Regions from separate parts of the Kitasatospora sp. NPDC038210 genome, predicted to be linked through region 2. Evidence: riboswitches for the same ligand, from Rfam matches in the RefSeq annotation. Region 2 holds a riboswitch; the other holds the start of a gene.
The links. A riboswitch is a leader RNA that binds a small molecule or an ion and turns the genes downstream of it on or off. The one in region 2 is predicted to bind thiamine pyrophosphate.
Positions count from the first base shown of each region.

Region 1: another riboswitch for thiamine pyrophosphate. It lies ahead of thiO (glycine oxidase ThiO); the one in region 2 lies ahead of ACZ7KX_RS10805 (purine-cytosine permease family protein).

Region 1 is NZ_JBVJYK010000005.1:177,747-183,217, forward strand. It holds gene pknB (Stk1 family PASTA domain-containing Ser/Thr kinase) at 1-659, opposite strand, end outside; gene ACZ7KX_RS12465 (thiazole synthase) at 771-1,568, opposite strand; gene thiS (sulfur carrier protein ThiS) at 1,570-1,890, opposite strand; gene thiO (glycine oxidase ThiO) at 1,887-3,059, opposite strand; TPP riboswitch at 3,063-3,175, opposite strand; gene ACZ7KX_RS12480 (NAD(P)/FAD-dependent oxidoreductase) at 3,261-4,466, shown strand; gene ACZ7KX_RS12485 (Rv2175c family DNA-binding protein) at 4,521-4,886, shown strand; gene thiE (thiamine phosphate synthase) at 4,886-5,471, shown strand, end outside.
Region 2 is NZ_JBVJYK010000004.1:364,281-369,751, forward strand. It holds gene ACZ7KX_RS10790 (DUF5926 family protein) at 1-719, opposite strand, end outside; gene ACZ7KX_RS10795 (ATP-binding protein) at 850-1,296, opposite strand; gene ACZ7KX_RS10800 (glycerophosphodiester phosphodiesterase family protein) at 1,703-2,527, opposite strand; gene ACZ7KX_RS10805 (purine-cytosine permease family protein) at 2,655-4,103, opposite strand; TPP riboswitch at 4,096-4,242, opposite strand; gene ACZ7KX_RS10810 (S1C family serine protease) at 4,451-5,471, shown strand, end outside.

The DNA of each region.
Region 1 (5,471 bases), on a different contig from region 2:
CGGCCGGTCAGCATCTCGTACAGCAGGATGCCGGCCGCGTAGACGTCGACCCGCTGGTCGGTGGGGGCGTCCGGGAGGATCTGCTCGGGGGCCAGGTAGGAGACGGTGCCCAGGACCGTGCCGCCGGTCGCGGTGTCGGCCGAGGTGGGCGCGCCGTCGGCGGTGCCGAGCACCCGGACCAGGCCGAAGTCGGCGACCTTGACCAGGCCGCCCTCGGTGATCAGCACGTTCTCCGGCTTGACGTCGCGGTGGACCAGTCCGGCCCGGTGGGCGGCGCCCAGGGCGGCGAGCACCGGCTCCAGGACGTCCAGGGCGGCCCGGACGGAGAGCGCGCCGCGGTCGCGCAGCAGATCGCGCAGGGTGCGGCCGGGGACGTACTCCATGGCGAGGAAAACGTTTCCGCCGTCCGCGCCCTGGTCGAAGACGTTGACCACATTGGGGTGGGTGAGCTTGGCGACCGCCTTGGCCTCGCGGATGAAACGGGCGGTGAAGCCCTCGTCGCCGGCGAGCGCCGGGTGCATCACCTTGAGGGCGACCACCCGGTCCAGCCTGGTGTCGGTGCCCTTGTAGACGGTGGACATCCCGCCGGTGGCGATGCGCTGCTCGACCCGGTACCGGTTGTCGAGCAGGGTGCCGATCAGGGGGTCGTGCAGTGCCATGTCCACCCGGCGAGTCTAGTGCCGGGCCGGGCGGCCGGACCCTGGGGACACCGCCTCAGGGCCCGGCTGTGCCCGGCTTGTGACACGCCGCCCGCCCGGGGCGCCGGCCGGTCAGAACGCCGGCCGTTCCCGGGTGTCCAGGTCGGCGCGGCCGGCCATCGCGGAGGAGGCCTCGGCGTGGAAACGGCGGGGGATGCGGCCGGCCCGGTGGGCGAGCCGGCCCGCCTCGGCGGCGTGCCGCATCGCCTCGGCCATCAGCACCGGCTCCTGAGCCCGGGTCACCGCGGAGGCCAGCATCACCGCGGCGCAGCCCAGTTCCATGGCCAGCGCGACGTCGGAGGCGGTGCCGGCGCCCGCGTCCAGGATCACCGGGACACCCGCGCTCTCCACGATCAGCTGGAAGTTGTGCGGGTTGCGGATGCCGAGGCCGGAGCCGATCGGTGAGCCCAGCGGCATGATGGCGGCGCAGCCCACGTCCTCCAACTTGCGGGCCAGCACCGGGTCGTCGTTGGTGTACGGCAGCACCGTGAAGCCGTCGTCGACGAGGGTCTCGGCGGCGTCCAGCAGCTCGATCGGGTCCGGCAGGAGGGTCCGCTCGTCGGCGATCACCTCCAGCTTCACCCAGTCGGTGCCGAGCGCCTCGCGGGCCAGCCGGGCCGTCAGCACGGCCTCGCCGGCGGTGAAGCAGCCGGCCGTGTTGGGCAGCACGCGGATGCCGTTGCGGGTCAGCACGTCCAGGACGGAGCCCTGGGTGGAGGCGTCGACCCGGCGCATCGCGACGGTGGTCAGCTCGGTGCCGGAGGCGAGCAGGGCGCGCTCCAGGACCTCCAGGCTCGGCGCGCCGCCGGTGCCCATGATCAGCCGGGAGGAGAAGGTCGTCCCGGCGATGGTGAGCAGGTCGTCGGCCATCTCAGCCTCCCTGCACGGCGGTGAGGATCTCGATCCGGTCGCCCGCGCTCAGCGGCGTCTCGGACCACGAACTGCGGGGCACCACGGCCTCGTTCAGGGCGGCGGCGACGCCGGTGTTGGCCCGGCTCACGGTGGCCACCAGCTCGGCGAGGGTGGTCGTGGCGGGCAGCTCGCGGGGCGTGCCGTTGACGGTCAGGACGATCCCGGTCGGAGCCGTCCCGGCGGGTGCGGATCCGTGCGGCGCGGGCTCGGTGGGTGCGGTCGCGGTTGCGGCGGGTGCGGTCTCGGCCGGTGCGGATCCGGTCGGTGCGGTCTCGGTCATGCCTGGGCCTTCGTGGTGGAGCGGTCGGGGGAGAACCGGGTGGGGGTGAACGGCTTTGCCGGCTCCGGGAGTTCGCCAGTGGCCAGGTACTCGGAGAGCAGGTCGGCGGTCACCGGGGTGAGCAGCACGCCGTTGCGGTAGTGGCCGGTGGCGGCGACCAGCCCGGGAAGTGCGGTCGGGCCGAGCAGCGGTGCGTTGTCGGGCGAGCCGGGACGCAGCCCGGCCGAGGTCTCCGCCAGCGGGAGTTCGGTGATCCCGGGGACCAACTCGTGCGCGTCGCGCAGGAGTTCGTACACCCCTCCGGCGGTGACGGTGGTGTCGTAGCCCTGCTCCTCGGTGGTCGCCCCGATCACCAGCTCGCCGTTCTCCCGCGGCACCAGGTAGATGTGCCGGCCGCGCACCACGGCGCGGACGTTGCGGGAGAGGAACGGCCGGAAGGCGTCGGGGACGCGCAGGCGCAGCACCTGCCCCTTCACCGGGCGGATCGCGGGCAGCACGCCCTCGGGCAGACCGGCCAGCCGGTGGCTGTGCGGGCCGGCGGCGAGGACGACCTGGTCGGCGGTCACGGTCTGGTCGGTGCTCAGCCGGGCACCGACCGCGCGGCCGCCCTCGACCAGCAGCTCCACCGCCGCGGCGGGCCGGACGACGACGCCCGCCCGCTCCCCGGCCGACAGCAGGGCGGCGAGCATCCGCCGGCCGTCCACCTGGTGGTCGTCCGCGACGTGCAGGCCGCCGCGCACACCGGGGGCGAGCATCGGCTCCAGCCTGCGGGCCTCCCGGCCGGTCAGCCACGTCGAGTCCAGGCCGAGCCGCTGGTGGAAGGCGTGCAGTTCGCGCAGCTCCTCGCGGTCGTCGGAGTCCAGCGCCACGGCGATCGTGCCGCAGCGTCGGTAGCCGGTGTCCTGGCCGCCGCTCGCCTCGGTGAGCTCGGCGGCGAAGGCCGCGTACCGCTCGTTGGAGGCCATGCCGAGCCGCAGCAACGGCTCCTCGCCGTACTGGAGCTCGGTGACCGGGGCGAGCATCCCGGCCGCGACCAGGCCCGCCCCGCCGCCGGGGGAGGGGTCGACCACGACGGTCCGCAGCCCGCGCTGCGCCGCCCGCCAGGCGACGGCGAGGCCGATGATGCCCCCGCCGATCACCAGGACGTCGGCGCGGACGTCCGATGGCATGCGTGTCAAAGCTGCTCTTCTCCCTTCGCCGGTATGACCCGGATCAGGTTCGGACGGTCGCAGGCCGTGCCAGCCCGCCTCTCAGCCCGGTTCGCCGGGCTCCCGTGATGGTGTCCCCACCATAACGCCGGGGCCGGGGGCGGCCGAAGGGCCGTACGAAGGGTGGGACGGCCCCCAGGCCGCCGCGTGGTGCTGAGTACAGTGACGGGCGTGGCAGAGCTGAGCGGAACGGATCGGGTGGTCGTCGTCGGAGCCGGGCTGGCCGGGGCGCAGTGCGCCCTGAAGCTGCGGCAGGGCGGGTGGCGGGGGCGGATCACGCTGGTCGGCGAGGAGCCGCACGTGCCGTACGACCGGCCGCCGCTCTCCAAGGACGTGCTGCTCGGCAAGAGCGACAGCACCGCCCTGGACATCGACTACGCGCACCTCGGCATCGAGGTCCGCACCGGCGTCCGGGCCACCGGCCTCACCCCCGGCGTGCTGCACACGGACGGCGGCGACCTCCCGTACGGCTCGCTGGTGATCGCCACCGGCGCCGTCCCGCGGGCCCTGCCCGGTGCCGAGCGGGCGCACCTGCTGCACACCCTGGACGACGCGCTGGCGCTGCGCGCGCTGCTGCGCCCCGGTCTGCGGCTGGTGCTGGTCGGCGCGGGCTGGATCGGCGCCGAGGTGTCCACCGCGGCCCGTGCGGCGGGCTGCGAGGTGACCGTGGTCGAGGCGGGCCCGGCGCCGCTGCCCGGCGCGCTGCCGACCGTGATCGGTTCGGCGATGGCCGCCTGGTACACCGAGGCCGGCGTCGACCTGCGCTGCGGGGTCGGCGTGGCCGCCGTCGAGCCCGGCGCGGTGCTGCTGGCGGACGGCTCGCACCTGCCCGCCGACGAGGTGGTGGTCGGCATCGGGGCCCGGCCCGCGACCGAGTGGCTGACCGGCTCCGGCGTCGAGCTGGACGGCTCCGGCGCCGTCGTGGTGGACGCGCGGCTGCGTGCCGGCCTGCCCGGGGTCTTCGCGGCCGGCGACTGCGTCAGCTACCCCTCGGCCCGGGCCGGGGCCCGGCTGGCCGTCCAGCACTGGGACCACGCGCTGCAGTCCGGCGAGGCGGTGGCCGCCGCCGTCCTCGGCGCGGACGCACCGCCGTACGACCCGGTGCCGTACTTCTGGTCGGAGCAGTTCGGGCGGATGGTCCAGTACGCGGGCCGGCACGCCGAGGGCGACGAGGTGCTGTGGCGCGGCGGCCCGCTGGACGACTCCTGGGCGGTGCTGTGGCTGCGGGGCGGCGTGCCGAGCGCGCTGCTGACCGTGGACCGGCCGCGCGACCTCACCCAGGGGCGGAAGCTGATCGAGCGCGGCACGGCGCTGGACCCGGCCCGCGCGGCGGACCCGGCGGTGCCCCTGAAGTCGGCCGTGGCGTAGCCGCGGCGCCGGGGGCGTGTGCGCGACCGGGGGCCGAGGTGGCAGGCTGGTGCCGTGAGTGAGATCGATGCCAAGACTGAAGCCCTGGTCCCCGAGTGGCTGTACCTGCCCGACATCTCCGAGCGGTGGGGTGTGCTGGTCACCGAGGTCCGCAACATGGTCAAGAAGGGTGAACTGATCGCGGTCCGCCGCGGTCCCAACAAGTCGCTGCAGGTCCCGGCCGCGTTCATCGACGACGACGGCCCGGTCAAGCACCTGATCGGCCTGCTGACCGTGCTGCGCGACAGCGGGTTCGGCGACGACGAGATCATCGAGTGGATGTTCACCGAGGACGAGTCGCTGCCCGGCACGCCGGTGCAGGCGCTGTGGGAGAACCGGGCGACCGAGGTCAAGCGCCGCGCCCAGGCCATGGCCCTGTGATGACGGACCTCCGGACGAGGCTCGCCGACGCCCGGCTCTACCTGTGCACCGACGCACGCCGCGAGCAGGGCGACCTCGCCGAGTTCCTCGACGCGGCGCTGGCGGGCGGCGTGGACGTCGTCCAGCTGCGCGACAAGGGCCTGGAGGCCAAGCAGGAGCTGGCGGCCCTGGAGGTCTTCGCGGACGCCTGCCGCCGGCACGGCAAGCTGCTGGCCGTCAACGACCGCGCCGACGTCGCGCACGCGGCCCGGCCGGACGTGCTGCACCTCGGCCAGGACGACCTGCCGGTGCCGGCCGCCCGGGCGATCCTCGGCGAGGACGTCCTGATCGGCCGGTCCTGCCACGCCGAGTCCGAGGTGGACGCGGCGATCGCCGAGCCCGGGGTGGACTACTTCTGCACCGGCCCGGTCTGGCCGACCCCGACCAAGCCGGGCCGCCCGGCACCGGGCCTCGGCCTGGTCTCGTACGCGGCGAAGCAGGCCACCGACCGTCCGTGGTTCGCCATCGGCGGGATCGACCTCGGCAACCTGGACGAGGTGCTGGCCGCCGGTGCCCGCCGGATCGTCGTGGTCCGGGCCATCACCG
Region 2 (5,471 bases):
TGCTCCTCCGGGACGGTCATCACCCAGCGCAGGTGGTTCTTGTCCGGGGTGCCGCACCAGTAGGCGGCGTCGACACCGGCCAGCTTCTCGGTCGGGATGGCCGAGGCGTTGGCGCGCTCCAGGGAGGCGGCGACCTCGCCGGTGGCGGTCTCGGCGTCCTCCAGCCAGAACTCGAAGCCGGTGTGCACGGCGGGCGCGAAGGCGGCGGTGGCGTCCAGCATGTCCTGCAGGCGGCGCCCGCCCGGCACGGTCCGGCGGGCCGGCACCGGGGTGCCCGGCTCGGTGGCCAGGGCCAGCTCCAGGGCGTCGCCGAGGTCGCGGCTGAGGTCGCCGGAGGAGGACTGGGTCTGCAGACCGAGCAGGATCGAGCCGTCCTGGCGGCGCAGGGCCGGCCAGGCCAGCGGCAGCACGGTGGCCAGGGTCACCGACGGGACCTCGCCGTTGGCGCCCTCGGCCACCCCGGCGGCCAGCGTCAGCGGCACCGTGGCGGCGGGCACCAGCTCGCGCAGCGCCACCCAGTCGGCCTCGCCCGACAGGCCCTCGAACGGGCGGTGCACCAGCTCCTGCACCGCGTGCGAAGCCTCCCGGCCGTGGCAGGCCTTGTAGCGGCGGCCCGAGCCGCAGGGGCAGTCCTCTCGGGCCCCGACCACGGGGATCTCGCCCGTGACGGCGGTGGTGGACTGACGCTGCGGCGCCTTCTTGGCGGCCTTCTTGCCCATGGTGCGGCTCTCCCGGGAACGGTGGTCCTGTGTCCCGGGAAGCCTACTGACGTTCCTCCGGCACCTGCGCTACCCCCGGCGCGCGCGAACGCGCCGGGGCGCGCCGGCACCGGGGGCGCGAGGACGGGCCCTACGCGCTGCGGGCGTCGCCCCCGGTGCGCCGGGCGTGCCGGCTGCGGGCGGGCAGCGCCGCCCAGACCGTCACCTCGCCGGGCGCGTCGCGCACGCCCCAGTCGCTGGCCAGTTGGTCGACGATGCCCAGGCCGCGGCCGCCGCGCGAGGTCAGCGAGGGACTGGCGGGCAGCGGCCGGGTGGCCGCGCCGCCGTCGGTGACCTCCAGGGTGAGCACGCCGTCGGCGTGCATCTGCCAGCGGACCAGCACACCGCCGTCCGGCTCGTCCGTGCCCTCGCCGTGCTCCCGGCCGCCGTCCGCGGCGTGCGCCCCGGACGGGACGGAGGGGCCGGACGGGACGGACGGCACGCCGACCAGCACCTGCCCGAGCACCTCGGCCCGGGCGCCGCGGCCGAGCGCCGGCAGCGGGCCGAGCGGACGGGCGTACCGGCACGCATTGCTCAACAGTTCGGAAAGGATCAGTACGGCATCATCGATGACCGGTTCGGGTATCTGCCGGTCACCCAGATCTCGACGCAGTCGGCGCCGTGCGACCCCGACACTCGCTGGGCCGTGCGGCACTGCCATGGTCGATGAAGTCGGCACTTCACGCGCCACCATCAACGCCACCCCCGGACCTCCTTCAGCGTATGCCGAGGGAGAGATGCCCCTTGGTAATGCGTCGGAAACGAGCACCGGACGATCCCGCGAGCCCATTTCGAGCACGGCGACGGACGGTCGACCGGAGGTCATTCCGTGCTCACCCTCTGTCGCCCGGGGCAAGGAATTCCGGCAATATCGTGCGCGGAAGGTTTGACTGCCGACCAGACCGATCAGTCCGCACCGGCACGGCCGTCGGTGCGTCGGCGGATCACCTGCCGAGCTGCGCCAGCACCTCGGCGGGCCGGTTGGTGATGATCGCGGACACACCGAGTTCCAGGCAGAGCTCGACGTCGGCCGGTTCGTCCACCGTCCACACGTGCACCTCGTGCCCCAGCTCCCGCAGCCGGGTCACCAGCTGCGGGCGGGCCCGCACCAGCTCGATGCCGGGCCCGGCGATCCGCGCCCCGCCCGGCAGCGCCGCGCCCTCGCGCAGCCGGCCGACCAGCGGCAGCGCCCGCTCGAACAGGAACACCCGCCGGAACTCCGGCGCGGCGGCGGCCACCCGGTTCAGCGCGACCGAGGAGAAGCTCATGATCCGGGCGGACGGGCGGTCGTTCTCCCGGGCCGCGCCGATCTTGAACCGCTCCAGCATCCGCAGCAGCTCGGCCTCCACCAGGCCGCGGAAGCGCACCGGGTGCTTGGTCTCGATCGCGAGGTCCACCGGGCGGCCGCAGTCCACCACCAGCTCCAGCAGGCGCTCCAGCCGGAGCACGCCGCGCAGCTCGGGGTCGGTGCTGGGGCGGCCGGTCTTCCAGGCGCCGAAGTCGTACGCCTCCAGCTCGGCGAGCGTCATCGCCGAGACGGTGCCCCGGCCGTTGGACACCCGGCCGATCCGCCGGTCGTGCACGCAGACCAGGTGGCCGTCGGCCGTCACCCGGACGTCGCACTCCAGCGCGTCGGCGCCCTCGTCGAGCGCGCGCCGGAAGGCGGCGAGGGTGTGTTCGGGCAGGGCGTGGGAGGAACCGCGGTGCGCGATCACCTGGGCGGGCACCGCGGTGCGCGCCGCCGCCGAGGACAGGTCTGGGCTGGTCACAGGGCCAACGATAGGCGGCGGAGGTGACGGGGAGGCGAAGACGGCCCCAACCCGTGGGGCCGTCTGCCGGTTGCCGGGGGTCGCCGGGCGTCCACGCGGGGGACGCCGGGCCCCCGAGCGCGGGGCGTCAGCGCGCCGTGCGGCGGGAGAGCGGGGTGAGCGCCCAGGTGGCCAGGGCGGGCACCAGGAAGGCGAACAGCGAGGCGGAGGTCCACTCCTGCGGGGTGAAGTGCAGGGCGTCCTGGGCCGAGGTCCAGAAGTCCGTCCACCAGCCCGCCACCTTGGTCGGCGCGATGAACTGGTAGACCGCGAAGCCCAGCACCCACGGCAGCAGCATCGTCCAGCGGGCCGGCGCGTCCTCGGCGAGGTTCCAGCCGCGGCGCCCGGCGCCGAGGAAGAAGTCCACCGCCAGCACCGCCAGCAGCGGCACGAACACCGAGCCGATCAGGCCCAGGAAGTTGTAGTAGCTGTCGGTGAACTTGTCGATCTGCAGCGCCAGCACGGTGGTCAGCACGCCGATCCCGCCGCTCAGCACCCGGCGGTCCACCTTCGGCAGCAGGTTCTGCACCGACATCGCGGTCGAGTACACGTTGGCGAAGGACTGGTCGGTCTCGCGCAGCACCAGCACCAGCAGGAACAGCCAGCCGGCCCAGACGCCCAGGAAGGAGTCGAAGATCTTCTCCGGGTCGCCGCCGGACTGCAGCAGCGCCATCAGGCCGAGCACGTAGCACCAGACCTGGGCGATCGTGTAGCCGGAGAAGCTGCCCCAGAACGCCGAGCGCGCGGTGCGCGAGTGCCGGGTGTAGTCGGCGGCCAGCGGGACGAAGGAGACCGACACCGCGATCATCGCGTCGGTCGCGCCGAGGAAGCCGTGCCAGTTGCCGGCGCCCGGGTCCGGCACGCCCTGACGCCCCAGCTGGACGGTGAAGTACACCATCGCCACGGCCACCGCGCCGGCCACGAAGCGGCGCAGCACCGCGATCGAGCCCAGCGGCCAGATCGTCAGCGCGGTGGTCAACGCTCCCGCGAGCAGCACGAACAGCCAGCGGTAGCCCGTGGTGTGGGCGACGGTCTGGGCGCCCGCCGAGATGGTGAGCAGTTCGAAGACGCCCCAGCCGATGCACTGGACGATGTTCAGCACCGTCGGCAGGTACGACAGCCGGGTGCCGAACAGCCCGCGCAGGTTCGCCATCGCGGGGGCGCCGGTCCGGGCGCCGATCAGCGCGGCCACGCCGAGCATCGCGGTGCCGACGGCCGTGCCGACCACGATCGCGGTCACCGCGGCGGCCAGCGACAGCTCGCTGCCGGGGGCGCCGAGCACGGTGGCGGCGGTGGAGAAGCCGATCAGGCTGACGCCCAGGTTCATCCAGAGCGCGAAGTGGTCGCGGAACCGCAGCGTGCGCGGCGGTTCGGTGTCCAGGACCAGCGGCGCCTCGACGCGTTCGAGGCGCTCGGGGCGGTCCAGGACGGCGGTCGCGGCGCCCGTGCCGGCCGCGGGGCCGGAGGAATCCGCGGGGGCGGGGAAATCTCCGGAGCCGGAGGCACCCGAAGAAGAGGATGGCGAAGCAGACGGCATGGCCGATACTCCCTACGCCGGCATTACCCGGACAGGTTCCGGCGGTCTGCGCCCCCTCGACCGTGCGCCTCGCTCGCGTGGCGTACGGTCGACATGCGCACTCTCAGCCTGGTCGGTCCAAGCTCCCGCGTGTCAGTTTGGAGCGACAGGCTAACCGGCAGGGGGGCGAACGCCCAAGGCCACGGCGTGCGCGGTCCGCATCGCGGGACGCCAGGCGGGGAGGGGAGCCCCCGGCCGTCGGCACCGGCTAAGGATTCTTATGAGTTCTTCAGAGGGGTCCTTACGGCAATCGAATCGACAATGCGAAAAACTATGGTCCTTGGTTCTGCCAGCTATGGAGGTCGTCCGTGAGCACCGAGCGCGAGGTTGGGCCCACCGGGCCGCAGGGGGAGCAGCCCGCCGGCCAGGGGGCGGCTGAGTCGGCTCCCGACGGCCCCGCTCAGGGCGGGCACAAGCCGACCATGGCCTTCCGGCGGGTCACCGAGCCCGAGGCCGCGGGCGACGCCGTCGACGCCGCCCCGGCGGACGCGGCCCACGCCGGTGCCGCTCCGGCGGAGGGCGGCCACAAGCCGACCATGGCGTTCAGCCGGGTGCCCGAGTCCGCGGCCGAGCCGACGGGGTCGGAGCCGGCCCCCGAGGCCGCCGCTCCGGAGGGCGGGCACAAGCCCACCGTGGCCTTCACCAAGGTCCCCGCGCCGCAGGCCCCGGCCGAGGCGCCCGCCGCACCCGTCGCGCCGGCTGCCGAGGAGCCCGCCGTCGACCCGGCCACCGGGTACATCGACGCGCCGCCGCCGGTCCTGCCGCCCGCGCCGGCCGCTCCCGCGGCCCCGGTGCTGCCGCCGGCCGCGAACCCGTACGCCACGCCGACCCACGGCGTCCCCGCCGCCGGCGCGCACGACCCGTACGCCGCCGCGTCCGCCCCCGGCACCCCGGCCGCGCCCGGTGCGCCCGCCGCACACGGCCACCACCCGTTCGGCGCCGGCCAGCCGCTCGGCGGCTGGGGCCCGACCCACGACGCCACCTCCGGCGGCGCGGGCTACCCCGGCGGCCCGTCCGGCCCGCCGGGTTACCCGGCCGACTACCCCGGTGGCCCGACCGGCGGCGGCCCGCGCAAGAAGCGCGGCGGTCTGGTCGCCGTGATCGCGGCCGTCGCGCTGGTCGCCGGCGTGGCCGGCGGCGCCGTCGGCGTCACCGTGGCCGACCGCAACGGCAGCAGCAGCTCCGCGGACGACCACCGCAGCACCACCGTCCAGGCCAGCGACACCCAGAAGAACGAGCCCGCCCCCGGCTCGATCGCCGCCATCGCGCAGAAGGCGCTGCCGAGCGTCGTCACCATCAAGGCGCAGGGCAACGGCGAGTCGGGCACCG